2 linked regions of the Limibacter armeniacum genome follow. Each later gene encodes a partner of the first gene's protein in a complex. Links are inferred from orthologs where the notes say so. Each region holds a gene or a part of one and is shown on either strand. Other genes may lie near its edges. The genes, in order: groL and metK.

Region 1 (15,475 bases):
GATACTCTGTCAAAGATATGACACTCTGGACCCGATGGGAAACATCGGGTTTCATTGCTTATTCCTTTCTGGCAGTTTTCCTGTATGAAGAACTCGAACTAACCTTCCTTGCTGTTCCTTGGACACCCATTGCACTGGTCGGTACAGCAGTAGCTTTTATTCTGGGTTTCCAAAACAGTGCTGCCTACGGAAGAATCTGGGAAGCCCGCAAGGTATGGGGAGGGATCGTGAACACTTCCAGAACTTGGGGAATGAAAACCAAGGACATGGTCACGAATGAGTATGCCACTGAACCCGAAACAGAAGCTGAACTAAAAGAGCAAAAACGCATCTTGGTATATCGGCATATCGCTTGGCTGACAACTTTGAGATATGCCATGAGGCAGAGAAAAAAATGGGAAACCTTTGATAACCATTTCACCAACAGAGAATGGTCCAATGCTATTCACATTCCTGAAAAGGTTTTACCTATAGAAGAAGCCCTTTTCCCTTATCTCAGTCCTGAGGAACTTCGCTACACAATGGACAAAAACAATAAGTCCACTACACTTCTTTACCTGCAATCCAATCATCTTAGGGAGCTCAAAGAAAAAGGGCTGATCTGGGAATTCTCATTTCTCGAACTCGAAAACCTTTTGCAGGAATTCCTCACCTTTCAAGGGCAATCCGAAAGAATCAAAAACTTCCCATATCCCCGTCAATACGCTACGCTCTCGTATATCTTTGTAATGATTTTCATTATCCTTTTACCATTCGGCATTGTCCCTGAATTCTCAAAAATCGCTACATCACTGACAGATAATTTCCCTCGTATCAGCGAAGTATTCACATGGCTGGCAATCCCCTTCTGCACCATCGTTTCATGGGTTTTTCACACCATGCAAAGAATCGGAGTGGTGGGAGAAAACCCATTTGAAGGGACTGCCAATGACGTCCCTATCTCCACCATTTCAAGGGGAATTGAGATTGACCTCCGCCAACTGCTGGATGAAGAAAAAAGCAGCATTCCTAAACAGTTTCCTGAAAACAAAAATGTCCAGATGTAAAACTGCGTTTCAAAAGCTATGATAGTGATAAATAAGGGGCTATTTTTGAATGGAGTCCATATGGTTGACGAATTCGTTTTTTTAGCTAACCTATAAATTACACTAACACATAAATGAAACAAAGAAGAAGGAAAAGACTGACAGCAGACGAATATGCACAAGGGATACTTGCTGGTGACAGGATTATCCTGAGCAGGGCAATTACACTAATAGAAAGTGCTTTGCCCGAAGACAATGAACTGGCAGAAACAGTATTGGAGAAAGTGCTTCCACAAACAGGTAATTCCTTACGGATTGGTATCACAGGTGTTCCTGGAGTAGGTAAAAGTACCTTTATAGAGTCATTTGGCAAGCAGCTTACTTCAATAGGTAAAAAAGTGGCTGTACTGACAGTTGATCCTAGCAGCCAACTGTCCAAAGGAAGTATTCTGGGGGACAAAACCCGCATGGAAGAACTGGCTCATGACCCTTTGGCTTATATCCGCCCATCAGCTTCAGGCTCTGCATTGGGCGGTGTCAATGCGAAAACCCGAGAGAGTATGTTACTTTGCGAAGCTGCTGGTTTTGAGGCGATCATTATTGAGACTGTAGGGGTCGGGCAATCGGAAACAACAGTACATGGCTTGGTGGACTTCTTCCTCCTGCTGATGCTTGCAGGTGCTGGAGACGAGCTTCAAGGTATCAAAAGAGGCATTATGGAAATGGCAGACACGATTGCCATCACCAAAGCTGACGGTGACAACCTGAAGCAAAGCAAAATGGCACAAAGAGAATATAAAAATGCTTTACATCTCTTCCCTCCTTCTGAGACTGAGTGGTATCCAAAAGTTTTGACCTGCTCTTCCCTTGAAAAAACTGGGCTAGATAAAATATGGGAAACCATTGTTGAGTATGAAAGCCATATGAAAACAAAGGGCTTCTTTAATCGAAAAAGGCAAAAGCAGAACTTGAATTGGATGCATGAGACCATCCATCAGCAATTGGAACAGCGCTTTTATCATCACCCTGCCGTAAACAAACAAATGAGTACGATGGAGCAAGATGTGATGAATGGTGAGCAGGTTGCCATTAAAGCAGCCAAACAGCTTTTAGAACTATACTTCAAATCATAAAACAGAAAATCCCCTTGGCTTTATAACCAAGGGGATTTTGCTTGCTACTTCTTGTTTTCTTTTTTGGGTTCATTTTTTACTTTCTTGGCTCTTCTTACTCCAAAAGAACCATTGGCTATTTTGCCTCTTTTAGATTTTCTATCTCCTTTTCCCATAGTATAAGTCATGTTTAAAGTTTATAAAAAATTACAAAAGATATAATAATCAATTAACGATTAATTCAAAATAAAGAACCGAAAAATTAACAATTTTCAATATTTAAATTCTAAAAACGCTATGTAGACTATTGTTCAAATGGAATGAAGATATACCTTCCTGCGTTGATCTTGGGGTTAAAATCCTGAATTAGCTTATGGTTTTTAGGGTTTTTGTAATACAGCTTCCCGATACTGAATGCTGTTTCACCCTTCTTTACATAATGCACCCCTTTTACTGGCACAATAAACCAACGCTCATCCATTGCATCCTTATATTCGATAGCCGCAGGGTTATAAATGTTGAACTTTTCAGCGATCATGGTTCGAGTGTAAACTCGCTTTTTATCCCTTAACAGCCCATACATTCTGAAATGTTGACCATCATAAGGGTCAAACCCTGTCGCCTTTATTGAACCGACCTCTTTTGCTTGCAACTTCTTAAAAGCCTCCACTTCATCACTCAACAAAGTGACATCTTTTGACAAGCTGTCAAAAAGGGTTTTGTTCTCTTCCAACCTACTTTCCCATTTGGCTTCATTGTTTCTATGCAGCATCAGTACCAAAGCAGTAAATGCAACAAATACACTGAAAGTCAAGATGGCATTCCGACGTTCGTTTCGATATGTTTTTGAGTAATCTTCTTTTAGTTCTGCTACTTCCTGTACCTTCTGCATTGTATTTTCTAATTCTATTTTCTGACCTTTTGACGGCAACATTGCTGACTCAAGCACAACAATCATCATGGGGTCTTCTTCTTTTTTCACACCTGAAAGGTTGTAAAGTAAGTCAGACTTCCCTTGAGCAGTCAGCCCTCTGTCTGCCAGAATCTTGACCAACATACTTTCTTCCAAGTGGCTGGAAAACTTTTTATCCCCAATTAGTACCACGTCATCTTCGGAAAAGACAACGTTTTTTTTGATAGACACATTGTGTGCCACATTGAGTTGTTCTCCAACATGAATTCTCAACAGCTCTGTTCTTCCTCGAAGTACCCAAACATCCCATCCTCCTAATATAGACAGCGTCAGCTGCTCTCCTCTTACCCAAGCAGCCACACTTTCTGACAACCTATTGGACAAGACATTGGCTTTGACAGCACATTCGTCAAATGGCTTATCTAAACCTTCTGCATCTTTCAAGTAGCTAATGATTTCCTCCTTGGCGACAGATGTAACAGGTCCTGTCAGCAAAGCCAGAAAATCAAGGTCAGTTTCCTGTTCTGTCTTCAGCTGTACTTTTGGGTTCTTCCCAGAGGATACACCAAAAAAATTGTATCGAATCATATTCGGGATTTCGTGGATTTACTGTTTGTTTTCTCTTAACCCAACTTTTACTATTCCTCACACTCAATTGGGTCTGACAAATTTAATCAGCTTCATAAAGAATTAAATACTTCTTTCAGGTGATTGGGACTCTGTCAGGTTAAAGTATATCAAAATATTCATACTCTGTATGCTAAATTTACATACAGATTTTACAAAAACATATATAAAGGAAGGTTGTCAAAAACACAACGTGATCAACCTACCCATCCAACACTTAATACTTCACCTATAACACACTCACAACCAACATATTTACACACCTCATCAAATCTCATGCTATAGGAATTTAAAATTGTGAATTGTGGTTAATGTTAAAACAATGTATACAACACAATTACCTTCATCAAGCTATAAGCTTATTCAGAATATTTCAATTACTGCACTATACTATGCTCAACTCTATACTATTCCTTATTCCAGCAATGGCTGTTGTAGGGCTTCTTTATACCTATATGAAAGCCTCATGGGTAACCAGACAGGACCCTGGTGATCCGAACATGCAGGAACTAGCCCAACATATTGCCGACGGTGCAATGTCTTTCCTGAAAGCTGAGTGGAGGGTACTGGCTATATTTGCTGTCATAACGGCTTCGCTCCTTGCTTACTCAGGCACATTAGTAGAAAACTCATCACCACTGATTGCCATCTCATTTATCATAGGTGCCATTTTCTCTGCTACAGCAGGGTATATCGGTATGAGGATCGCTACCAAAGCCAATGTACGTACTACTCAAGCAGCACGTTCGAGCCTGTCCAAAGCCTTGATGGTTTCTTTCTCAGGAGGCACTGTCATGGGAATGGGGGTTGCAGGGCTTGCTGTATTGGGGTTGAGCAGTCTCTTTCTTTTATTTTATTACCTATATGTTGTACAGACAGGTGCTGGTGTAAATGGAATTGAGATGGAACGGGTAGTTGAAGTATTGGCAGGTTTTTCTTTGGGGGCTGAGTCTATCGCATTATTTGCACGTGTAGGTGGTGGTATCTATACAAAAGCAGCTGACGTAGGTGCAGACCTTGTAGGCAAAGTAGAAGCAGGAATACCAGAAGATGACCCCCGAAACCCTGCAACCATTGCTGACAATGTCGGGGATAACGTAGGTGATGTTGCCGGCATGGGCGCTGACCTTTTTGGGTCTTATGTTGCCACAATTTTAGGCTCAATGGTGTTAGGTCGTGAAATTGTCTCTAATGGCGATCCTGTTGGAGGAATTGGTCCTGTAGCCTTACCCATGTTTATCGCAAGTACCGGCTTACTGTTTTCCATCGCAGGAGTAGCTTTTGTTCGGATCAAAACGGATGATGGGGATGTCCAAAAGGCACTTAACTTGGGCAACTGGTCATCCATTTTACTGACCGCTATTTTTTCCTATTTCCTTGTTGGCTGGCTTTTACCGGAATCCCTTTCATTCAGAGGGCAAACATTTACACCAATGGGCGTTTTGGGCGCCATCATTACAGGACTAATAGTTGGAGCACTGATGTCTTACCTAACGGAGTTCTACACTTCCATGGGAAAACGTCCTGTCAACACAATTATTCAGCAGTCTTCCACCGGACATGCCACCAATATCATTGGAGGAATTTCTGTTGGCATGGAGTCTACCGCAGTACCAACCTTGGTGCTTGCCTGTGGCATTACAGCGGCTTATAGCTGTGCAGGACTTTATGGTGTTGCCATTTCTGCTGCTGGCATGATGGCAACTACTGCCATGCAACTTGCCATTGATGCTTTCGGTCCCATTGCAGATAACGCTGGTGGTATTGCCGAAATGTCAGGACTACCAGAAGATGTCCGAAAAAAGACGGACGTTCTGGATGCTGTTGGTAACACCACTGCTGCGACAGGTAAAGGATTTGCCATTGCCTCTGCTGCATTGACTGCCTTAGGACTTTTTGCCGCCTATGTTGGTATAGCTGGCATTGATTCCATAGATCTGTATAAAGCTCCCGTCTTAAGCTCTTTGTTTGTGGGCGCCATGATTCCATTTATCTTCTCTTCACTTGCCATAGCCGCTGTAGGTCGTGCTGCAATGGCAATGGTTCAAGAAGTTAGGCGACAGTTTCGTGAGATTCCCGGAATCATGGAGTATAAAGCCAAACCTGAATACGGAAAGTGTGTTGAGATTTCGACACAAGCTTCTATTCGGGAGATGATATTACCCGGTCTGATTGCGCTACTAGTCCCTGTTTTCTTTGGCTTTGCGTTTAAAGGTGTTTTTGAAAGTACTTCTTCAGCGGAAATGCTTGGCGGTTTATTGGCAGGTGTAACCGTTTCTGGAGTTCTTTTAGGGATGTTCCAAAACAATGCAGGTGGAGCTTGGGACAATGCCAAAAAGTCTTTTGAAAAAGGGGTCCTGATAGAAGGAAAAATGACTTTTAAAGGCTCTGATGCTCATAAGGCATCTGTAACAGGAGACACTGTTGGCGATCCTTTTAAAGACACTTCAGGTCCATCCATGAATATCCTGATCAAGCTGATGTCTATCGTATCACTAGTAATTGCTCCCTTTATCAGCATCAAGTCCAGTCATATCAATGAGAAGCCTAAACAAGAAAAAGTCTACAAGGCAAACTCTCCTTCCCCAATACTCAAGAAAGTAAACTAAGGAAGATTTCCTTCATGAAAAAAGCCCTTCAGAAATATATATTTCTGAAGGGCTTTCGCTTATGCAAGAAATGTATTTTTAAGTCTCTGGATATCTTCCTCTGTTACTCTGATATCGGCTTCAAGTTTTACAGCTTTTTCTCTCATCAAACTGAAAAACTCACGCCAATCTTCCAATACACACAAACCTCTCCTGACCTGTAATGCTTCCAGTTCTGCATGAAACTCAGGAAATGTCAACTCCCACCACCTTGATAACTGCGATGGCACATGTGCAATATTGTAATCCCTCTTTAGCGCCTGAAAAAACTGATTGGTTAATTGCTGTTTCTGTGACGACAGAAAAGCATGGAGTTGCATCGCTTCCTCCAACTTGGGGTTATGCGTAAATTTGTTCATAAGATTTTATTTTCTCGACCAAACGGTTGTGTTGTTTTAGCTTAATTAGGCTTCTGCATGGGTTTCCGTTCAATCAGGTTATCAACAATAATACTTCATAGCGTCAACGACAACGGATCTCACTCTATTTTAAAGTGATCCATATTGCAAAATAAAAACATTTATCCTTCTCTCATTATTCCCATAACCCTTTTTCCTCGACTTCTGTTTTTATTGCACAAAAAGGCATCAGGGATTTCATGACAGAACTGTCAGCCTTTCTGCTTTCAACAGATCGCGTATGTCATACTCTGCTGTCACACTGACAAGAGAGTCTGCAAATTTGTCAGTCCTTTTCACGATTCTGACCTAAATACAAGTTAAAAGTGGAATTGGCACAAGAAGTGATAAATCGTTAGGCGAAAAGGATAAATTTATCGCAAAAAATTAACAACGTTAAATCGTAAAATAAAATGTCAACAGTAAACATCAAACCACTTGCTGACAGGGTTCTGGTTGAACCTGCAGCAGCAGAAACTACTACAGCATCAGGCATTATCATCCCTGACAACGCAAAGGAGAAACCACAGAAAGGAACTGTTGTAGCTGTTGGTCCTGGTACTAAAGATGTTGAAATGACCGTGAAAATAGGTGACACTGTACTGTACGGTAAATATGCGGGTACTGAGCTCAACGTTGAAGGCAAGGACTTCCTGATCATGAGAGAGGCTGACATCTTCGCTATCATCTAATACCAAGTAGATAACTGATTTATCTAGTCGAACAATTTTTGATTTAAACACTAAAACACATATAAAAATGGCTAAAGAACTTTTCTTTGATGCAGACGCAAGAGAAGGTCTGAAAAGAGGCGTTGACGCATTGGCTAATGCAGTTAAAGTAACGCTAGGACCAAAAGGTAGAAACGTAATTTTGGACAAGTCTTTCGGTGCGCCACACGTAACAAAAGACGGTGTTTCTGTAGCTAAAGAAATCGAACTGGAAGAGCCAATTGAGAACATGGGTGCTCAGCTGGTAAAGGAAGTTGCTTCCAAAACTGCTGACCAAGCTGGTGATGGTACTACAACTGCAACAGTACTGGCACAAGCGATTTTCCACTCAGGTATCAAGTACGTTACAGCGGGTGCTAACCCAATGGACGTTAAACGTGGTATTGACAAAGCAGTAATTGCTTTGGTTGCTGAGCTGAAAAAGCAATCTCAAACAATCAACTCTAATAAAGAAATCGCTCAGGTTGCTTCTATCTCTGCAAACAACGACGCTGAGATCGGTAACATGATTGCTGAAGCGATGGAAAAAGTTGGTAAAGACGGCGTTATCACTGTTGAAGAAGCAAAAGGTACAGAAACTGAAGTAAAAACTGTAGAAGGTATGCAGTTTGACAGAGGTTACCTGTCTCCTTACTTCGTAACAAATACAGAGAAAATGCAGGCTGAAATGGAGTCTCCTTACATCCTGATCTATGACAAGAAGATCTCGACAATGAAGGAACTGTTGCCTGTATTGGAGCAAGTAGCTCAAACTGGTAAGCCATTGGTAATCATCGCTGAGGATGTTGATTCTGAAGCATTGGCTACATTGGTAGTAAACAAAATCCGTGGTGCGCTGAAAGTAGCAGCTGTAAAAGCTCCTGGTTTCGGTGACAGAAGAAAAGCAATGTTGCAAGACATCGCTGTATTGACTGGCGGTTCTGTAATCTCAGAAGAGACTGGCATGAAGCTGGAAGATGCTAGCCTTAACATGCTGGGTACTGCTGAAAAGCTGATCATCGACAAAGACAACACAACTGTTGTAAACGGTAGCGGTGAAAAAGCGGCAGTAGAAGCTCGTGTTGCTGAGATCAGAGTTCAGGTCGAGAACACAACTTCTGACTACGACAAAGAAAAACTGCAAGAGCGTCTGGCTAAATTGGCTGGTGGTGTTGCGATCATCTACATCGGTGCTGCTACTGAAGTAGAAATGAAAGAAAAGAAAGACCGTGTTGATGATGCTTTGGCTGCTACAAGAGCTGCAGTTGAAGAAGGTATCGTAACAGGTGGTGGTGTTGCTTTGTTGAGAGCTTCTGCTTCTCTGGACAACATTGAAACTGAGAACGACGACCAAGCTCACGGTGTTACTATCGTAAGAAACGCAATCGAAGCGCCACTGAGAACTATCTTAGAGAACGCTGGTGTTGAGCCTTCAATCGTTATCCACAACGTATTGGCTCACGAAGGTAACTACGGTTACAACGCACGTACTGACAAGTACGAGGACTTGGTTGAGGCTGGTGTAATCGACCCAACTAAAGTAACTCGTCTTGCACTGGAAAATGCTTCATCTATCTCTTCTCTGTTGCTGACTACAGAATGTGTAGTTTCTTCGAAGAAAGAAGAAGGTGGTGCTCCAGCAATGCCTCCAATGGGCGGCGGCATGCCAGGTATGATGTAATTCTAGATGCTAGACATCTTTATATAAAAAGAGGGTTCCTGATTTCGGGAACCCTCTTCTGTTTTCAAGAATACCTATATTAACCGATTTATAACTACATTTGTAGTAAAACTAAACAACAATATTTTTCAACTCATTAAATCTACTATGCCTTCTAAACGATTTTTTTTGGATGATACCAAAATAGACACAATAGATATTTCATCAGGCTTTAATTGGAAAAACACAACTGTTAAATTCAATGACAAAGAAATTGGGAAGTTGAATAATAAAAAAGCCTTAAAAGAAGGAGGTGAATTCCAATTGGATGCTAATAGAACCTTAAAAATCCAATTAAAAGGTAATTATCAACCCGCTTTAGAACTACTCGTGAATGGAGAGCCAATCAAAGGTTCCGCAACTGATCCAGCTGAACAGTTAAATCAAGTATCTAAAATGGCCTTTGTTATTGGTGGTCTGTCAGTAGTGGCAGGGTTGATATCTGAGTTCATGAACTTTCCCATCTTAAACCAACTCGGGATCAACTTTTTCTCATGTATCTACGGCTTAATCATGATAGGCCTTGGCTTTTGGGTAAAGAAAAGATCATATATAGCCTTAGCATTAATCATTGGACTATTTATTTTTGACATTATTGGCTTGTTTATGTTAGCTATAGAAAATGATCACAATCCAACAAATGGAATAATGATGAAAGTTTTCTTTATCTTCTTTTTTGCAAAAGGATTTCCCGCTATTAAAAAACTAAAAGAATCGGAAACCGAGCTTTTGAAAGCAGCATAAAAACACACTCCCATTAAGATTAAGATCTTAATGGGAGTGTTTCATTTCCTGTTATATATAGATTTTTCGCCCTAGGTATTTAGGCTGCACATTCAGTACATATAAATCCAACATTACTTTTACCCTTGCCAAATACTCTCTCAAATGAGTTTGCAAGTGGCTTCGAAAGCTTACGTTTTTAGCATTGTAAGCAACAGCACTAATCCCTTTATGCTTGGCTATATAAACTGCTCTCTCATTCTGGAATTTTTGGGAAATAATAGTAATCTCCTGCTGATTAAATATTTCCTTAGCCCTTACCACTGAGTCTAAAGTCCTGAAACCTGCAAAATCCATAATAATCCTTTCAGACGGCACCCCTCGCTTCATTAAGGCTGCTCTCATATCACGAGGCTCGTTATAATACCTGCTGCTATTATCACCACTTACAATGATATACTTGATCTTCCCTGCCCTGTATAGCTCGACTGCTGCATCAATACGATAGTGAAAGTACAAGTTCTTTTTACCTGACTTCACAAACTTACTCGTTCCCAAGATCAACCCAACCCTATTGGAAGGCACCTCAGTTACACTATCATAGGTCAGTGACTTACTGTAATTGGAAATAAATGTGTCGCAGGCAAAAATAACCCCAACCATAAGTATGGCAATCAAGACCACCATCTTTGAAATTTGGGATATTTGGTTTCTCCTTTCTGCCAGATAATCTCTCAACACACTCATTCTTCTAGCATTACAGATCTTGTATAATTCAGCGGGCATCTTCTCTTCTTTTCTTCAATTCAAACAACAGTAACCTTGTCATTTTTGGCAAACATTCCTTGGTTACTGATAGCCGGTTAAAATCTTCTGGGTAAGAACGTAACGTCAACAGTTCTTAACAGCTAGATTCAAAATTTGTGCAAACATTCCAATCACACAAAAAACAATGCATACGATTACACATTTGTTTTACAAAGGACAGCCTTTGGAATCAGTTAGGCAATAACACAACTCAACTTTAACAGACCTAAACAGACTAATAAGATCTGTTAACTAAATGAAAACCAACAACCTTCGCCTTTTCTCCTTCAAAACAGTATAAGTTTATAAGCAATCATAAAGCAAATACTGACTAAAATATTATTTCCACAAGCCTATCTTAGGTTTTAGAAAGGGTTATTTATAACTCTTTCAGGTATCCACTTGGGTAAGGTTTCTTACCCTTTGGATGTCCTTCTCAAACAGTTAATTTTATTGTTTATTAACCTGTTCATGCTTGTTAAGCCATTGTCCTTTGGGCAGTGGCTTTTTTTCATGCTATATTTCTAAACGTTATGGACAAATAAAGTGTTCAAATTGTATATTTTGAAGCTTGTCGCTAGATTTGACGATAGTTCAATCGATCTAAATTCAGAATAAATCACCTATGGCACAGGTCTCAATTAAAAAAGAGTTTTGGGGAAAGGTAGATGACCATGACGTTTACCTATTCACCTTAGAAAACAAACAAGGCACTAAAGCGCAATTCACCAATTTCGGAGCCCACTGGATCAGTTTATTTACAGCAGACAAAAACGGACAATTCACAGATGTTTTAGTAGGGAAAGACTCTTTAGAGGGTTTACTGAAAGAACATCCTTTTTTTGGCTCAATTGTCGGGCGTTATGCCAATAGAATAGCCAATGGTAAGTGTCAGATCGATGGAAAAGAATATGAGTTTGCAATCAATAACGGACCTAATCATTTGCATGGAGGGATCAAGGGCTTTGATAAGTATGTATGGCATGCTGAAGCTTTGGATGATGCTGTTCGCTTTAATATGATCAGCCCAGATGGCGATGAGGGATATCCAGGAACACTACAGGTTTCTGTTACCTATACGCTGACAGAAGAAAATGAAATCAAGATTGATTATCATGCCACCACAGATAAGGTAACGGTTATCAACCTGACCAACCATGCTTACTTCAACTTAAAAGGAGATGGCACAGCCCTCAACCACCTAGTTGAGCTAAATGCCAGCAAATATACACCCACTGGCGACACCTCTATCCCAACAGGTGAACTGGCTACTGTGGCAGGTACACCAATGGACTTTACCAAAAGTAAACCTTTAGGACAAGAAATTGACGTTGACTTCCAACAACTCCAATTTGGACATGGCTATGACCATAACTATATCATAGACAAACAACCCGATGAATTGGGGTTTGCGGCAAAAGTAATTGAGCCAGAGTCAGGACGAACGCTAGAAGTACTGACCACAGAACCTGGTGTACAATTGTACTCTGCCAACTGGATCGGTGGGTGTGAAGCAAAAGGTGGCAAAATTTTGAATGATCGTGATGCCTTTTGTCTTGAGGCTCAAAAATTCCCAAATAGCCCCAACCAACCGACATTCCCTTCTGCTACCTTGAAGCCAGGTGAAACTTACCGCCAGACGACTATCTATAAATTCGGCCATCAATAGTCAACCTACGATAGCTAGTATATAAATAGACCCCGAAAGTCCTGATCCGGCTTTCGGGGTTTTGCTTTATGTTAAATTCCATTTCCAGTCAACCATCCTTCCTTATATATTCACCAACAAATGTTCATTCATTGATGAATATTTATTATTTTATATAAATAAAACAAGGTTATGCATTTCAGGTCTTCACCTGCATATCTCTCTTAACCTTAAAAAAATCTATTTGGTGAAGGCTTCATTCAGCACGTAGAAGACCCATTTCGCTTGTGATCCTAAAAACATCCAAGACTTACACAACACAGCTATACTACCTCAATAAATATAACAATACTAACATGAGCCATGCACTTTTAATGAAATACACCAATGATTCATCTCGGTTCTTAACAATCGAAGGAAACCTTATCCATTATCAGATAGATGGACCTGAAGACGGCTACCCGCTTGTCATGCTCCATGGCTCGTTTTCATCACTCCATACTTTTGACAGCTGGACTGAAATCCTGAAAGATACTTTCCGAATCTACAGGTTTGATCTTCCTGGGTTAGGGCTCACTGGGGCGATTCAGTCACAAGACTATAGCATCAAGAACCTGATGCGATATCTCGATATTTTTCTGAGTCGGATGAACATCCACACTTGCTGTTTGATTGGCAGCTCACTAGGAGGCTGGATTGCTTGGGAATATGCCTTGCTCTGCCCCTCCAAAGTCAAGCAATTAGTCCTGATAAGTCCTGCTGGGTTTATAGACAGAGAGAGTATTCCACTACCCTTCAGAATGGCCCGCACTCCTTTTATTCATCATATTATCAAATATGCCATCAATCGCTCCATGTTGGAATCTTTCGTAAAGGAAGTTTTCTATAACCAGAATAAGATAACCAATGAGCTTGTCGACCGCTACTTTGACCTTTTTTCAAAGGAAGGTTCCGCAGAAGCCTTTTATATCTTTGTAAACCAAAACTTCCACGAAAACACCCGTTTTCTGAAAAACATCTTATGCCCTACCTTGATTATTTGGGGAAAAGAAGACAAATGGATTCCTGTCAAAAATGCCCATAAATTTCATCACCTGATTCCTAACAACCATTTGGTCATCTACGATTTTGCTGGGCACATCCCTATGGAGGAGATTCCTGAAGAAACTGCCGAGGACTTGCTTGAGTTTCTCTCCAAACACCTTTCCACCAAGGTTCGTCCCACATCAAAGCCTAAGAAAGTCTCCAGCACATTCAACCAATAAGTGCTATTAACAAGTCATTTATTTTAGTTTTAAGCCTCAATTTTAGACTAATTTTATAGATAAAATCACTTAAAATTGTGTAAAATTGACACCTTATTAGATGATTTCTTGAATAACTAAACTATTACCGCACTTGATACTAGCTTCCATTGATATTGGTTCCAATGCCATTCGACTACAAGTAGTCAACGCCCATGAAAACTATGGGGACAAGGACTACAAAAGAGTAGAATATATCCGTTTTCCTCTCAGGCTCGGACAAGATGTTTTTAAAGTTGGTAAAATTACCCGAGCCACCGAAGAAAAGTTTGTCAAACTGATGAAAGCTTTCACTACACTGATGGACATCTATGAAGTTGACGACTATATGGCTTGTGCAACTTCGGCCATGAGAGAGGCTGAAAATGGCAAACAAATTATCAAGCGAATCTACTACCAGCATGGTTTGAAAATTGACATCATTGACGGCTCATTAGAGGCAGAAATCATCAACATGTCACTCAAACCCTACCTCCCTGATGGCAATGCCCTTCACATAGATGTAGGAGGAGGTAGTACAGAATTGAACATTTATCACAACAGGGAGAAAATTGCAGGCAAATCCTTCAAGATAGGCTCCGTCCGGAGTGGAAACCTCACCGAAGAAGAACGGGCTGAAAAATTCAGCAGCATGGAAATGTGGGTACATGCGCAAGATATTGACCTCAAAGGTAACTTTAAGGCTATCGGTACAGGTGGTAATATCAATAAGCTATTCAGCATGAGTCCGCAATCACAGAATGTGGATAAAACAACCACGATCACCAATATTCAGGAGCTTCAGGAATATATTGGCGAGTTTACCTACGAAGAGCGAATTAAAGAACTCCAACTGAACAAGGACAGGGCAGACGTGATTATACCTGCTTCTGAGATCTATATCAATTGTATGGAAATGGTAAATGCGAAAGATATTATTGTTCCCGGAGTAGGAATGAAAGATGGTATTCTCAAGTATATGAAAGCTAAAATGGAGGGTTATTAAAAAAGGGATCCTTCAGGTAAGTCAATCCGTGTTAAACCACTGAATATTAACGCTTTTTAATCAAGTACTAAAAAAATAGAATTCTCATTTTAAAGGGTTGATTTTCATCAACTATTTTCTATTTTTGCGGCGAAAATTTAACACGTTCTATCTAGGATTTTTACTGGAAACTATGCAGAGTTCTTTTGCCGACTTTTTAGGGATCAGCCCTGAAATCTTTGGTTATGTGGTATTACCACTTATGATCTTTATGGCACGTATTTCTGATGTATCTATCAATACGTTGCGGATCATATTTATGCTTAACGATCGTCGTGGATTATCCACTGTATTGGGTTTCTTTGAAGCCTTTATTTGGCTTGTTGCCATTGGTCAGATATTTCAAAATATCGACAATATATTGAGTTACTTTGCTTATGCAGGTGGCTTTGCAACAGGTATTTGGGTTGGAATGCACATTGAAGGAAAATTAGCTATTGGTAATGTAATTCTTCGTGTAATCACACAACGTGATGGCGATGCAGTTGCTAACCGTCTTCGTTATGAGGGTTACCGAATGACTGAGGTAGATGCGACAGGGTCACAGGGAAATGTCAAGATTCTTTTTCTGGTTATGAAAAGAAGACAGATTCCAGACGTTACTCACTTGATTCAGGAAACTAACCCGAAAGCATTCTATACAATTGAATCTATAAAAAAAGTAAGTGAAGCTACAGCATTAAACAGGATCGTTCCGGGGGCACTACTTACTGGTGCAGAATAAAGATTCAACCGCCTGTGATAAACCATATACAACAAAGCACTTCTAACAATGAAGTGCTTTTTTCATTTATCAAACAACATTCTAGTTACTAG
Region 2 (15,480 bases), 1.5 Mb from region 1 along the record:
ACTGCGTTGAAGGACTCGTCCGACAGTACTGCAAACCCTCGGGGGCGCAGATAGCAGGGGGAGCACGCTTCCAAGAAAAGCAAGCCATGCGGCCCGTACCGCAAACCGACACAGGTGGTTGGGTTGAGCATACTAAGGCGCTCGAGTGATTCATGGCTAAGGAACTAGGCAAAATGGTCCTGTAACTTCGGGAGAAAGGACGCCTCCTCCTTCGGGAGAGGCCGCAGTGAAAAGGCCCAGGCGACTGTTTAACAAAAACACATGGCTTTGCGAAGTTGAAAGACGATGTATAAGGCCTGACACCTGCCCGGTGCCGGAAGGTTAAGGGGGGACGTTAGCGTAAGCGAAGCGTTGAACCGAAGCCCCGGTAAACGGCGGCCGTAACTATAACGGTCCTAAGGTAGCGAAATTCCTTGTCGGGTAAGTTCCGACCTGCACGAATGGTGTAACGATCTGGGCACTGTCTCGGCCATGAGCTCGGTGAAATTGTAGTCGCGGTGAAGATGCCGCGTACCCGCAACGGGACGAAAAGACCCCATGAACCTTTACTGCAGCTTAGCATTGGCTCTGGGTAAGTGATGTGTAGGATAGGCGGGAGACTGTGAACCGGGTTCGCCAGGATCCGGGGAGTCGCCCTTGAAATACCGCCCTTTGCTTGCCTGGTGTCTAACCCTTAACGGGGGACATTGCTTGGCGGGTAGTTTGACTGGGGTGGTCGCCTCCAAAAGAGTAACGGAGGCTTTCAAAGGTCCCCTCCGTACGGTCGGCAACCGTGCAGAGAGCGCAATGGCACAAGGGGGCTTGACTGTGAGGCTGACAAGCCGAGCAGGTAGGAAACTAGGACATAGTGATCCGGTGGTTCCGCATGGAAGGGCCATCGCTCAAAGGATAAAAGGTACTCTGGGGATAACAGGCTGATCTCCCCCAAGAGCTCACATCGACGGGGAGGTTTGGCACCTCGATGTCGGCTCGTCACGTCCTGGGGCTGGAGAAGGTCCCAAGGGTTGGGCTGTTCGCCCATTAAAGTGGCACGCGAGCTGGGTTCAGAACGTCGTGAGACAGTTCGGTCTCTATCTGTTGTGGGCGTAGGAAGCCTGAGGAGTTCTGACTTTAGTACGAGAGGACCGAGTTGGACGAACCTCTGGTGCACCGGTTGTTCCGCCAGGAGCATTGCCGGGTAGCTATGTTCGGATGGGATAAGCGCTGAAAGCATCTAAGCGCGAAACCCGCTCCGAGATGAGGCTTCCCTTAAAGGGGTGTTGTAGATGACAACGTCGATAGGCTGCAGGTGAAAGGGTTGAGAGACCCGGGCCGAGCAGTACTAATCCCCCGTGACTTTCCTTCGCTTTTCTTCTGCCCGCAAGGCGGGCAGGCCTCCAGGCAGTATGGTACTATAAAAATCAAAGAAACAGAAAGCCTTTCAAAAGCCTTCATGGCGGTGAGAGCGCGGGTGAACACCTCTTCCCATTCCGAACAGAGCAGTTAAGCCCCGCAGCGCCGATGGTACTGGGATAACACCCGGGAGAGTAGGTCACTGCCAGTCTTATACAAGCACAAAGCCTTGCACATATCAATATGTCGCAAGGCTTTTTTTATTATCAATTTTATCTCCTTTCAATACTACAATTCTTATTGTTTTTGTGTCCCAAAACCAAAACAGCGAGATGTGTTGTTGGTTAAATGAATAATAGGTTTAATTGTATTCAAAGATAGGTTAATATGATGTATGCATCTGAAGACAGCAAGATTAAGAATCTGATTGTAATAGGAGACCGTGTATTAATTAAGCCTCTTACGGGAGGTAACAAGACTAAGAGTGGATTATTTTTACCTCCAGGTGTTACTGAGCAAGAAAAAGTGCAAAGTGGTTATGTAATTAAAATTGGACCGGGCTATATGATTCCAAATGCGGGGGATGATTATGATGAGCCATGGAAAGATTCAGCAGAAACAGCACGTTATATGCCATTGCAAGTAAAAGAGGGGGATATGGCTATTTTTCTACAGAAAAGTGCCATTGAGGTAAAATATGATGAAGATAAGTATTATATCGTACCACAGCATGCAATACTGATGGTTGAGCGAGAAGCATTTTAAGCCTTTGGTTACCCAAGGGCTTTTTTATAATCAAAAGTTTATGAAAAGGATCTTAATATTATTACTGACCCTAACTACGACTTTTAGTGTTTGGGGGCAAAGTGAAAAGTTCGAGTTAGAAGAAGGGGATATTCTATTTCAGGATCTGGATTGTGGTCCATTCTGTGAAGCAATTGATAAGGTAACTGATGGATGGGAAGGAAACGACTACTCACACTGTGGCCTATTGGTGAAAGGTGAAGATGGTAGTTGGATAGTACTGGAAGCTGTTGGTAAAGGTGTTTTAGCAACTCCATTACAAGACTTTTTTACTAAAAAAGTAAAGGATGATTTTATTTCGATTGGTCGTTTAAATAGCGAGTATCAACCATTAGTACCTAAAGCGATTGAATATGCATGGAGTCTTTTGGGAAAACCTTATGATGATGCCTTTGTCATAGGTAATGACAAGTACTATTGTTCTGAGCTAATATATGATGCTTATAAAAGTGCCAATGAAGGTGATCCTATATTTAATCTGAATCCAATGACTTACAATGACCCAGAGACAGGTAAACCGTTTTCAATTTGGGTAGATTATTTTAAGGCATTGGAGATTGAAATTCCAGAAGGGAAACCAGGGTTGAACCCAGGAGGGATATCACGTTCTCCTATTTTGAAAATGTATAAGGTAAATGCTTCAAGTTTATAAAGGCTAAATAAAAAAGGGATCCAATTAAGGTCCCTTTTTTATGTCTTAGTCTTCCATGTAAACATCGACTAATCCTTCAGGAAGATTAACTTCCAGTTCTTTGGTATCATGATTTGCCCTGATGACAATATCATCTGTTACAGGGATAAGAACTTCTTTGCCTTTGTAAGACATGTTTATGATATCTTGGGCTGCATTAGTATAGACATTTTTTACCGTGCCTAGTTTTCCTTGTTGTTGGTCAACAACTGTATAGCCAATTACTTCATGATAGTAAAATTGCCCATCTTCTAGCTCAGGAAGCACAGCAAGTGGCAAAAACAGTTGAGCACCACGTAAGGTTTCTGCAGCTTCAAGCGCATCAATATCTTCTAACTTTACAATGAAGCGATCCTTGTGAGTGACCATGCTTTCAATAAAGTAAGGAACCAATTGTCCTCTTTCTTCAATAAAGACGGTGTCCAGCTCATTGTAAGCAGTAGGGTCATTCACATCTAGAAAGAAGAGTACTTCACCATCCAGACCGTGGGTTTTTGTGATATATCCCAACTCAAAGCAATCGTCTTTTGTCATTTTATTTCAAGTTTTAATCTCTCGTAATTTATCTGTAGCCAAATTTGACAGCAAAGCCATTGCTGTAATTAGAACTTACGGCAATGGCTTTGTGATCACTATATGCTGAAGTATTTTTTATACAACTTCTTGCACTCCTTTGCTTTTGGCTTTTAATACCTTCTCTTCAATCTTGTTGGACTCGTTGTAACGTCGGATCATAGCCATGATAAAGCCAATACACATGACAATTGTACCAATCCATAAGATATTCACCAATGGCTTTTCTATTGCTTTCAGAATAACCCAATCCTTTTGAGATGTATTTACCGAAAAGACAAATCGTCCTGCTTGAGGATCAATTTCTGAAAGTGCAACTTTTAAACCTAGGTCCCTGTTTGTTGCCAGTAACATGCCTGGTTGTTTGTCCTTAATTAAGTAAGCAGGTTTGATATCCTGATTAACACCTAGAACACGCAAGTTAGCTTCAACAGCAACGTCATTAGGTCCAAGATCAACTCCTACGATTTTTTTAACAGGTGATACCCCATCAAAAACGACAAAGTAATCATGGATAATTAGTGTATCTCCAATCGCTGCAGGGAATTCCTGAGGTTCACTCCAGTTGATTTCCTCATCATCTGCTGCAAGGTTAGTAATATGCGTATAAAGGTCAATGTTCCAATATGAGGCAATATCCGGTGAAGGCAATAGTCCCATCTGAGCATTGTCCTGAATACGTGGATATAATGTGAATACCTCTCCTGATACCTTTTTATACTCTATCTCGTAGTATGTATTTTCGTTGTAAATCTGAATTGTATCACCCGCATGTGCGTAAGTCGTTCCCTTATATACTACATCCTCTTTCGCGATTGCCCTATAAGGATCAGAGAAGAATAGTAAGTCTTCTTTATTGATATAGCCAGGAATATCCCTAGAGGTCATACGTGGACCTTTATATGTCAATGTGTAATCGTTCATACGTTTCGGCTGGCTTCTGAAAAGCAGCAGGTTTTCTTTATTCATTTCTTCAGAAAACTCCGAATTGTAGATACGCCCTGACAAGTTAAGAGAAATGACTTTCTCGTAACCAGATGAGAACAGGATACCAATAATCATTAGAGCCATACCAATATGGGCAACAGCACCTCCTGATAGCTTAAAGTTCGTTTTAGCAAGCATCAGCAGAATCATACCATTGGATACCAAAGCATAAATGCTGGCAGTTAATACAACGATATAAGCAAGGTCCTGAACTTTGCCTCCTAGCATAATGGCAGCAGAACCAACCATTGTCACGATTAATGGAATAGCGAATGCATTCCAAATGTTTTTAGCATCCAGCTTTTTCCAATAGAAGAACTGTCCAGTACCAGAAAGAAGTGCGATACCTACAGCAAACCACATCTGGAATTTAGTATAGAACTCAACCTGATCAGCAGGAGGAGCAATGTTCGATTCAACTCCAAAGAATTTCCAGAAAGCATTCCATGCAGGAATGGAAGTTGGGATCAATACTTGGAATGCAGCCAGACATAATACCGTTGCGCCAATAAAAATCCAGAATTCACTGCTGTATACCGAGCTTTCCTCTTCTTTACTAGGGATGGTTTTCCAGTGTTTTGCCAATAGCCATACTGACATTACTGTAAATGCTAACAGGTAAAGCAACAGTTGCCCTGAAAGACCAAGGTCAGTGAAGGAGTGTACAGATGCTTCACCTAACACGCCACTTCTTGTTAGGAATGTTGAGTAAAGAATCAGAATGAATGTGGCAATTGTTAGAATCATGGCAGACTTAAGTGCATTACCACTTTTTCTGTAAGCAATCATTACGTGAATGCTGGCTACCATGATCAGCCAAGGAATATATACAGCATTTTCAACAGGGTCCCAGTTCCAGTAACCACCAAAGTTTAGCGTCTCGTAAGCCCAATAAGCACCCATCATGATACCTAACCCTAGTACAAATGCACCAAAGTGTGACCAGTAAAGAGCAGGCTTAATCCATTCTTTGTATTTACCAGTACGAAGACCTGCAATTACAAATGCAAAAGGAACCAATGTTACCGCAAATCCTAAGAAAAGGGTTGGAGGGTGAATCACCATCCATATGTTTTGTAGAAGTGGGTTCAATCCAGTACCGTCTTCAGGAACATAGTTAGGGTTGGTAGCAAATACAGGAGCTTCAATCGCGTCTCTTAATAAGATAAATGGGTCGCTACCAATGTTTGTGCCTAATAAGTCAATACCTAGGATCATGGAAACAAGGAATGCTTGTACCAATGCAAAGACTAGCATCACATTGTTTTCCCAACTCTTGGCTGTTTTAATCAAAACTGCACCGATGAGTACATGCCAGAAAATCCAAAGAAGAAAACTACCTTCCTGACCTTCCCAGAAACACGAAATCATGAAGTGGGTAGGCAAGTTATTGGAAGAATGGCTCCACGCATAGTGGTACTCGTAATAGTGGTTGTAGATAATGAAGAATAGCGTGATAACTACTCCTATAACCGATGCACCATGCACGAGAAATGCCCCTCTTGCCAATTTTCTCCAGCTGTTTTCCTCTGCTCCTATTTGCAAAGAAGAGGATTTCCAGTAAGAGAAAGCAGACAGCAGCGCTGAGACGAAAGCGATAATCACCAGCGAGTGCCCTAATTCTCCAATAAAAGTATGTATCATCAGCGTGTATGTTTAGATTTTTTGATCCACAGAATAAGGTTTTTGCATCTATTAAACTGTGTAACGGTGAAAGAAATTCCGCGCAAAAGTACTAAATAAGTTTACCTTTTGCCATTGGCATTGAACCAATTAATCATTATTCAGATAAAAAACAGTAGTATATTAACCTTTGTTCATAACTATTGCCTATACCGGAATAAGGAAATTAGTTATAACTCTATCCCAATTTTTTTGTTAAGTTAGTGTATTGAAAATTTCATCAGTATTCATATGGTCAAATAACTATATGAGTCACAGAAGAAAGAAATTTTCAATGCATTCTGAGAATATGATTCAATAAATCTTTAATTCTAAAAACTACGTTAAAAATGGCTTTCGAATTACCTAAGCTTCCGTATGCGTATGATGCATTGGAGCCACACATCGATGCTAAGACAATGGAAATTCACCATTCAAAGCACCACGCTGCTTATACTAGCAAACTAAATGGCGCTATTGAGGGAACAGATCTGGAAGGTAAGTCAATTGAAGATATTCTGTCGGGTGAAATGAGCGCGGCGGTTAGAAATAATGGTGGAGGTTTCTATAACCACAACCTTTTCTGGACTGTAATGTCTCCTAACGGTGGAGGTACTCCATCAGGTGAGTTGGCTGATGCTATCGATGCAGCATTTGGTTCATTTGATAAGTTCAAAGAAGAATTTGCTAACGCAGCAGCTACAAGATTCGGTTCGGGCTGGGCTTGGCTATGTGTAAAAGGAGGTAAGTTGGAAGTATGCTCTACAGCAAACCAAGACAACCCTCTGATGAAAGGTGTAGGTTGTGAAGGTACACCAATCTTGGGCTTGGATGTTTGGGAGCACGCTTACTACCTGAATTACCAAAACAGGAGACCTGATTACATTTCAGCATTCTGGAATGTTGTGAACTGGGAAGAAGTAGCAAAGAAATTTGCAGCTGCAAAGTAATCTTGGCTGAACTGATACTTCAAAAGCCCTCTTTCATTTAGGAAGAGGGCTTTCTTTTTAGTCAAATGTGAGGAGGAAGTAAGGTTATGAGAGAAAATCGGTTTATCTGCGGACAAGAATGTGAGTAACTTCTGACAGTTACCAATTAGAACCGAACAATGAAAGAAGATTTTCTCTATTTCCTGTGGCAGTTTCAGTATTTCCACAAACACGATCTTTATACAGACGAAGGGGAACCATTGCAGGTGTTGTACCAAGGTTATCAGAACGAACATTCGGGTCCTGACTTCTCAGAGGTAAGGATAAATATTGCAGGAATCGAATGGGCCGGCAATGTAGAAATTCATGTAAAGTCATCAGACTGGTATATGCATGGGCACCAAAATAATAGAGCCTATGATAACACTGTTTTGCATGTGGTATGGCACAATGATAAAGCCGTTTCCAGAACAGATGGTACTTTAATACCTACACTTTCACTACAAAATCTGGTGGACCAACAGTTGTTGGAAAAGTATAAGGTGTTAAAACAGTCTTTGTCAGGAGTGGCTTGTAAAGAGCATTTTTTAAGTGTTAATCGCTTAACCAAGTTAGCTATGCTAGATAGGGTGATGATGGAGCGATTAGAAAGAAAAGCAGAGGAGGTGTTAGGAATTTGGCAAGGTACAGGTGGCGATTGGGAAGAAACAGCTTATCGTTTGCTATCGAGAAGTTTGGGTGGTTCTGCAAATAAGGAAGCCTTTTTACGATTGGCAGGAGCAGTGCCATTTAAACGTATTCTTCAACATGTTGACCAACCTGCTCAGGTTGAGGCTATGTTGTTTGGGCAGTCTGGTTTACTTCCTGAAGTTTCTGATGAAAACTATCCCACTTTTCTGAAAAAGGAATACAGTTTTTTAAGTCATAAGTATGCATTTGGAACAGGACAGATGAAAGCTGAGGAGTGGAAGTTTGCTCGATTAAGACCAGCGGGGTTTCCAACGATGCGGATAGCGCAACTTTCAGCTATCTTAACCAAGAATCACCGTTTCTTCTCAAAACTGATCTTGCTGGAAGAACAAGATGCACTCATGGATTTGTTAGAGGCTGATGTCTCTGAATATTGGCAGGAACATTATTTCTTTGGGAAAAAGGGAAAAGGAACCCGATTGGGAAAGCAAATGATATCAGGAATGATTATCAACACAGTTGTTCCCTTGTTGGTTGCTTTTAGCCGTGTTAAAGGAGTGGATCGTTACCAGAATAAAGCAATCCAGCTTTTGGAGCGTTTGCCATCCGAACAGAATAAGATAATAAGAGATTGGAAGGCGCTGGGTTTGCATTGCGGAAGTGCTTTTGATACTCAGGCCTGTATTGAATTGTACAATAATTATTGTAAAAGCAAAAGGTGTTTATCCTGTTGTATAGGCGTAAACTTATTGAAAAGACAAAAGGCATAAGAATACTGCTTCTTATGCCTTTTGCCCCATCATATTGATAGCTTTTTATTGTACTTCTGCCTGTATCACAACTTTTTGAATTGGTGTTAGCGGATCGTTGGAGAAGATGGTAAGTGTTCTTACCTGCTTACCTTTTTCGCCTGTATCCAAAAACTTCACATTGATATTGACAGTTTGATAAGGCTTTATATTTTTTGAATCAATTCCCATTAATTCGCAGCCTTCATCTGTCTCCACCTTCTGAATTTCAAGGTCTGATTTCCCATTGTTCATGACCTTGATACTTACCAAGCGGTATTCCGAAAGTTTGATTTTACCTAACTCCACTTGTCGGTTCAAAATAGAAATACTTGGCTTATCAGGATTATTTTCTTCCTTGTCGGTAGGTGTATAAACAACAGAAGCGATTACTGGTAAATCCACATACTGATTGAGGGAGTCGTTGGTGAAGAAACGAATGTTATCTACTGCATAACCTACTTTTTGCATGTCAGCAGGGTTGTAGAAGATATCAAATGCAGCTGCACTATGTGCAGGCACCACAGGCTTACCTTCAAAGTTGATGGCAATGTGCTTAGGTGTTAAAGGAGCCTTTTCAAGTTCTACTGCATAGTCATTGTCATTGAAGAATGTGACTGTTTTGCGTACTGTCCCGTTACTTTTCACTGTGCCCAAGTTGACAACCTTATGCTCAAAGCGTAAAGGACCTATCATAAAAGGGTATCGTGTTTCAGCAGGAATACCACTAGGCTCGATAGTACCTGAGATTTCTAGTTCATAGATTTCTTTCGATCCATCGAGTTTAACCTTGAATGTTTTATTGAATGGACCTGCTTTGTAAGGATGAAATTCAATCCTGATAGCTCCAGTGTCCCCCTTTTTAAGTTTGTCATCTGGAAACTCTGCAATCGTACAAGAGCAGTCTGTTTCTACCTCTTTCAATGTTACAGGCGCATAGGAAGTAACGTCAAAAAGGAAATCGTAAATAATTGGTTCATTGGTTAGGTCAGTTTTGCCTAGATAGGCTTTTGGGGTTTTAAATACCAATGCTTTCTGTGCAAATATGGATGCTGATTGCATCAATAAGCATAGCAGGAAAGCTGCAGTCAAAGTCTTCCTCATCACTTAAGTAATCTTATTTCGGTTATTTTTATTTGTTAGGAAATGTTTTCCTATCGGTTATCAGCTGAATCTGAAAGTGCGTAAACCCATGGTAAACAGTCGCAAATATAGACAAAACTCTATATACTGAATATGCCATGGAAGATAAACCTCAGGAGTGCATTTAACATGTTGCCAACAGACTTTCAATAACTATGCAAAAAATTGTACTTTTGTCAATGAAATACAGACTGTCTTATCGCTGTAGTAGTTTCTTAGGAAATGCTGAAGAGGAAAGTCCGAGCACCATAGAGCACCGTACTTCTTAACGGGAAGGCACTGTTTCGGCAGTGACAGAAAGTGCAACAGAAAGCAAACCGCCTTGCATTTGTGAGGTAAGGGTGAAAGGGTGGGGTAAGAGCCCACCGCATTGTTGGTGACAACGGTGGCATGGTAAACCTTACGGGGTGAAAAACCAAATAGGTCTCGTCTGTCGGCTTTTTCCACCGGCACAAGGTTGCTCGCCTTGTGACCTGCTTTTTCGAAAGTGGTTGGACGAGATGGGTAGGTTGATGGAGCCTGTGGGCAACTGCAGGCCTAGATAAATGATAAGAGCCTCTGCTTGCAGAGGTACAGAACTCGGCTTATAGGTCTGTATTTCTTTTTACCCGAAAGGTTTATTAGAAGCCTTTCGGGTTTTTTATTGTTGCAAGATTCAGGTTCAAATCTGTATCTTTTGGAGATGATCCATTTTTGGATAAAAATGAGACAGTTTTAGGGCGAGGTTGAAATCTTTTTGAAGACAGAAGTAAGATATAGTATAACCTTTGCTCTATAATTTTCCCATAAGAGAGCACAGCTGGAGCAGTATGGTGAAAAGAGGCGTAGAGGAGGCTTGTGTTTCTTAGTCTTGTGACGTAATAAAATATACTGAACACCAAATAAATCACCTTATTATGAAGGCTAAAATCCTTATCATAGATGATGATAAGAATATCAGAATGACCCTTAGGGAGATTCTTGAGTTTGAAAACTATGTGGTAGAAGAGGCTAAGGATGGAGAAGAAGCCTTGGAAAAACTGGTTATAGAGGACTACGATGTAGCACTTTGCGATGTGAAAATGCCTAAGATTGATGGCATTGCAGTATTGGAAAAAGCAATGGAATATGGTAAGAACACACAGTTTATCATGATTTCGGCTCATGCCAATATTGATATGGCGGTAGATGCTACCAAGAAAGGTGCCTTTGACTTTATCTCTAAGCCACCTGAACTGAACAGGTTATTGTTGGCAGTCCGAAATGCACTTGACAAGTCTACATTGGTAGCTGAGACCAAGGTATTGAAGAAGAAAATTGCCAAACGCTTTGACATCGTAGGTGACTCAGACCCTGTCATGCATATGAAGGAGACGATCGAGAAAGTAGCTCCTACTGATGCAAGAGTGATGATTACAGGACCTAATGGTTCGGGTAAAGAACTGGTGGCAAGATGGATCCATGGAAAAAGTGATCGATCAGCAAACCCTTTGGTTGAGGTGAACTGTGCCGCTATTCCAGCTGAATTGATTGAAAGTGAATTGTTTGGTCATGAGAAAGGCTCTTTTACCTCGGCTCATAAACAAAGGATCGGTAAGTTTGAGCAGGCAGATGGAGGTACACTTTTCTTGGATGAGATCGGTGATATGAGCCTTTCAGCTCAGGCAAAAGTGTTGAGAGCACTTCAGGAAAACCGCATTACACGTGTTGGAGGTGATAAAGACATCAAGGTAGATGTACGAGTATTGGCGGCTACCAACAAGGACCTGAAAGAGATGATTGCCGAGAATAAATTCCGAGAAGACCTTTATCACAGGTTAAGTGTAATTGTAATAAAGGTACCTTCCCTGAATGACCGTAAAAATGATATTCCACTTTTGGTTGAGCGTTTCTTGGAAGATATTGCTGCAGACTATGGTAAACCTAAAATGACGATTACCGAAGCAGCATTAGAAAAACTGAAAGGACATGACTGGACAGGAAATATTCGTGAGTTGCGAAATGTAATTGAAAGACTGACAATTATGTCAAGTAAGGAAATTACAGAAACAGATGTTGAGAGGTATTGCTTTATGTAATACTAAACTCAAAAAACCGGATGACGAAAGCATCCGGTTTTTTTTGTTAGGTCCATTCTGACTTCTATGACTCACAAAGCCATTTTTTAAGATTCTTAGGAAGTTTATCCGGAAATGTCTAGTTTTGCGCTGCTTATCAAGAAAGATGGAGGGACTGGGCCCGATGAAATCTTAGCAACCTGGTGTTACAAGGTGCTAACTCCCAGCCTGTATGGCAGCAATGTCCGGGCAAAGATGAGATCTGACAAATTTCCCCACCTTTCCCCTTCCTTGATAGCTTTTCCCTGAATAGATTCTTAATTTAAGATAAGGGTTGCAGGAGCTGTATTGACCCCAAAAAGTAGAGGAGGTTACATACTTTAATTACTAATAAATGAATCGTCTTTTAAGAACACTGTTCTGCTTGGCGGTACCCTTATTGGTTACATCTTGCTTTGAAATTCGTGAAGATATATACCTAAAACATGATGGTACAGGCCGCTATGAAATGATGCTTGATTTCTCAGAAGCCAAGACCATTTTAGAGCAGGTAAATATTAGTTCGTCTCATATTCCAGGCTTTTGGGAAGGAAACAATCCTTTTTTGCACATGGACTCAGTGATGCAGAAACAAGCTTATCAGGTAGCGACCCAATTTGGAATAAGAGACAGTAAAGCTTTGGTAGATCATCAAAACTTTAGATACGGAATAGGGTTTACCTTTAAAAGTGTGGCTTCACTGAACAATGCACTGGTAACGGTTGCCAATTGGCATGGTAAGGAACATGAGTTTTACAGTTATGCAAAAGGAAAGTTAAAACGAAATGAAGTCTTTTACTGGAATGGGTTAACTGAAAAACTGGAGAGTGAGTCTTTACATCAAGAGAATGTTGAGGAATATGCGAAAGAACTTTATAACCGAGCAGGGTATGAGTGGGTTCTACATACAGAAGGTAAAGTCAGTAAGATAAGTAACAAGGGGGTATCACTATCAGAGGATAGCAGTACTGTAAAGTATAGAACTAAGTTAAAGTTTGTGAAGGAGGGAAACGTAAAACTCCGAAATACAATTAAATTTTAAGACTTTGGATATGTTATAAGGTTAGCCATCAATGACAATAGTCTGCTTTTTAGAAGCATAACGATCAGCGAAACCCTATGATAGCCCATAATTATATATAGAATCATTTATAAATACAGAATATCAATATGTCATACTTATTCACTTCAGAGTCTGTGTCAGAAGGACACCCAGATAAAATTGCGGATCAAATTTCAGATGCGATCCTTGATGCTATGCTACAACAGGACCCGGATTCAAGGGTAGCTTGTGAGACAATGGTGACAACAGGACTAGTAGTAGTGGCTGGCGAAATTACGACAAAGGCATATGTTGAAATCCCTGATATTGTAAGGGAAACAATTGCTAAAATCGGTTATGACGAAGATGACTATCAGTTCTCGGCAGACTCTTGTGGTGTACAGGTGGCATTACATAGCCAATCTCCTGATATTGCACAGGGTGTTAACGAAGGAGAAGGAATAGATAAAGAGCAAGGAGCAGGAGATCAGGGAATGATGTTCGGCTATGCTACCAACGAAACGCGTGAGTACATGCCAATGGCATTGGCTTACTCGCACAGACTGGTAAAGGAATTAGCTAGAATCAGAAAAGAAGGGTCAGCGGTCATGTCATACTTGCGTCCTGATGCAAAGGCTCAGGTTACAATCGAATATGATGACAACCACAAACCATTGAGAGTTCATACGATTGTTGTATCAACTCAGCATGATCCATTTGCAGATGAAGCAACAATGCTTAGCACCATCCGCAAAGATGTTATCGAGCATGTGATTAAGAAAGTGATTCCTGTAGAGTTACTGGATGACAATACAATTTACCATATCAACCCGACTGGTAAGTTTGTGATTGGTGGCCCTCATGGTGATGCTGGTTTGACAGGTAGAAAGATCATTGTAGATACTTACGGTGGAAAAGGAGCTCACGGTGGTGGAGCTTTCTCTGGTAAGGACGCTACTAAAGTGGACCGTTCTGCTGCTTATGCATCTCGTCATATTGCCAAAAACCTTGTGGCTGCTGGCTTAGCAGATGAGGTGTTGGTACAAGTGTCTTATGCTATCGGTGTTGCAAAACCTGTTTCGCTTAACATTAATACATACGGTACTGCTAAAATTGATATGTCTGATGCAGAAATCTCGAACAAAGTTTCTGAAATCTTTGATATGAGACCTCGTGCGATTGTAGAGCGTTTAGGTTTGAAAAACCCTATCTTCTCTCCTACAGCAGCATATGGTCATATGGGACGTGATGCTTACAAAGGAGAAGTAGAACTACACCATGTGACAATTGAAGAGGACGATACAAAGAGAGTAGAAGTGAGAAGCAAGGAAACGAAAAACCTTGAATTCTTCACTTGGGAGAAATTGGATTATGTAACTCAGGTGCAAGAAGTGTTCGGTCTATAATTCCGAGTACCTAAATTTTACTATATTCGTAAGGTCCTAGACAAGCTTTGTCTAGGACCTTATTTTTTGTAGGTAAGTCATACTTTTTTGTAAAGTTACAGTGATTACTTGTTGACCTTTCATAGACCAACTTAATGAGACAAAAGCTAACCGTTTTTATATTCATTTTTTCTTTCCTTTTATCCTTCTCATCCTTAGCACAACAAGCATCAGACCGTAAAACAGTAGGAGTGGTACTTAGTGGAGGTGGGGCTAAAGGCTTTGCACATATTGGTGTACTTAAGGTATTAGAAGAACACCAGATACCTGTTGATTACATAGTAGGGGTGTCAATGGGAGCCGTAATTGGAGGCTTTTATGCGGCAGGGTATACAGTGCATGAAATTGATAGTATGGTCAGGAGACCTGAGTTTCAGACATGGGCTTCAGGGAAGCTGACACCAAAAGAGGAGTACTTGTTTGGTAAGAGAACCCTAGGTGCTGATATTCTCAATTTCCATATGAAGGTAGATACAAGTTTTACAACTAAAATAGATGCAACTTTTGTAAACGATGCTGCACTCAATTTTGCTTTAGCAGAACACCTCTACAAACCCATCAAGAAAGCAGGCTATAACTTTGATAGCTTGACAGTACCATTTAGGTGTGTTGCATCTGAAGTTTTTACGAGAACGCCTGTTGTGCTTAAGAAAGGTAATCTGGCTGAATCAATTAGGGCATCGATGGCAGTGCCTCTAGCTTTTCGACCTGTTAAGATAGATGGAAAATACCTTTATGATGGTGGAGTGCTAAATAACCTCCCTGTCAATGTCATGGAGGAAGAGTTTAACCCTGATATAATTATTGCGGTAAACCTGGGAGCAAAGGACTTAATAGAAGAGTACCCGTTTGATAGAGCTGATAAGTTGGTGGAAGGGGCTAATATATTAGGCCCCTTGATCATGAGTAATAGGGCTCCTGAAGCGTTGGGGGAAGAAGATGTGTTTATTGGTGTTGCAGTGGATGAATTTTCAGCAGCAGATTTTTCCTTACCTGACACTTTGATCAGGTTGGGTGAGTTGGCGGCAAATGCCCAGATCACAGAAGTCAGAAAAAAAGTAGGAAATAGAGTTGTCCCACCTCGTGAAAGTAAGTTGTTAGATATTTATACACCTGATAAAAGGGAGGTGTCAGATATTGAGTTTAGTGGAAACCTCACCAGTAAGCAGCAGCGTTACGTTCGGAAAGTGATTAAGCCATCAAGTAAGAAAGAAGCAACTTTAAACGATATTCGTGACCGCTACTACATGTTGATTACGCATGATTTCTTTAGGGATGTTCTGGTCAATATTGATTATGATAATAGCAAAGAAAGCTAT

What was found.
Region 2: the proteins of groL (region 1) and metK are in contact, whole or in part, in a cryo-EM structure (PDB 8P4O), measured with the Escherichia coli proteins. The link is inferred for Limibacter armeniacum from one-to-one orthologs.

What each region holds. Positions count from the first base shown.
Region 1 is NZ_JBAJNO010000009.1:806,690-822,164, forward strand. Bases 6,927-9,798 are described here. They hold groL (chaperonin GroEL), read left to right. Parts: upstream 6,927-7,482; coding sequence 7,483-9,114; downstream 9,115-9,798. Other genes in these bases: V6R21_RS21175 (co-chaperone GroES), read left to right, coding at 7,137-7,415; V6R21_RS21185 (hypothetical protein), read left to right, coding at 9,283-9,798. Outside these bases: V6R21_RS21145 (bestrophin family protein), read left to right, coding at 1-1,046; methylmalonyl Co-A mutase-associated GTPase MeaB, read left to right, coding at 1,160-2,158; V6R21_RS21155 (30S ribosomal protein THX), read right to left, coding at 2,203-2,325; V6R21_RS21160 (hypothetical protein), read right to left, coding at 2,442-3,638; V6R21_RS21165 (sodium-translocating pyrophosphatase), read left to right, coding at 4,070-6,286; V6R21_RS21170 (hypothetical protein), read right to left, coding at 6,346-6,684; more of V6R21_RS21185, read left to right, coding at 9,799-9,897; V6R21_RS21190 (SanA/YdcF family protein), read right to left, coding at 9,949-10,662; V6R21_RS21195 (aldose epimerase family protein), read left to right, coding at 11,309-12,352; V6R21_RS21200 (alpha/beta fold hydrolase), read left to right, coding at 12,688-13,596; V6R21_RS21205 (Ppx/GppA phosphatase family protein), read left to right, coding at 13,730-14,620; V6R21_RS21210 (DUF2179 domain-containing protein), read left to right, coding at 14,793-15,383; V6R21_RS21215 (cation:proton antiporter), read right to left, coding at 15,472-15,475.
Region 2 is NZ_JBAJNO010000009.1:2,303,360-2,318,839, reverse strand. What follows is about bases 12,107-14,983. They hold metK (methionine adenosyltransferase), read left to right. Parts: upstream 12,107-12,844; coding sequence 12,845-14,122; downstream 14,123-14,983. Other genes in these bases: V6R21_RS27420 (patatin-like phospholipase family protein), read left to right, coding at 14,257-14,983; V6R21_RS27430 (hypothetical protein), read left to right, coding at 12,107-12,716. Also shown: V6R21_RS27475 (co-chaperone GroES), read left to right, coding at 1,723-2,097; V6R21_RS27470 (YiiX/YebB-like N1pC/P60 family cysteine hydrolase), read left to right, coding at 2,138-2,788; ribosome maturation factor RimM, read right to left, coding at 2,834-3,361; cytochrome c biogenesis protein CcsA, read right to left, coding at 3,479-6,031; V6R21_RS27455 (superoxide dismutase), read left to right, coding at 6,400-6,999; V6R21_RS27450 (DUF2851 family protein), read left to right, coding at 7,158-8,438; V6R21_RS27445 (DUF1573 domain-containing protein), read right to left, coding at 8,484-9,560; V6R21_RS27435 (sigma-54-dependent transcriptional regulator), read left to right, coding at 10,496-11,656; more of V6R21_RS27430, read left to right, coding at 12,030-12,106; more of V6R21_RS27420, read left to right, coding at 14,984-15,480. UniProt on the Escherichia coli protein: Catalyzes the formation of S-adenosylmethionine (AdoMet) from methionine and ATP.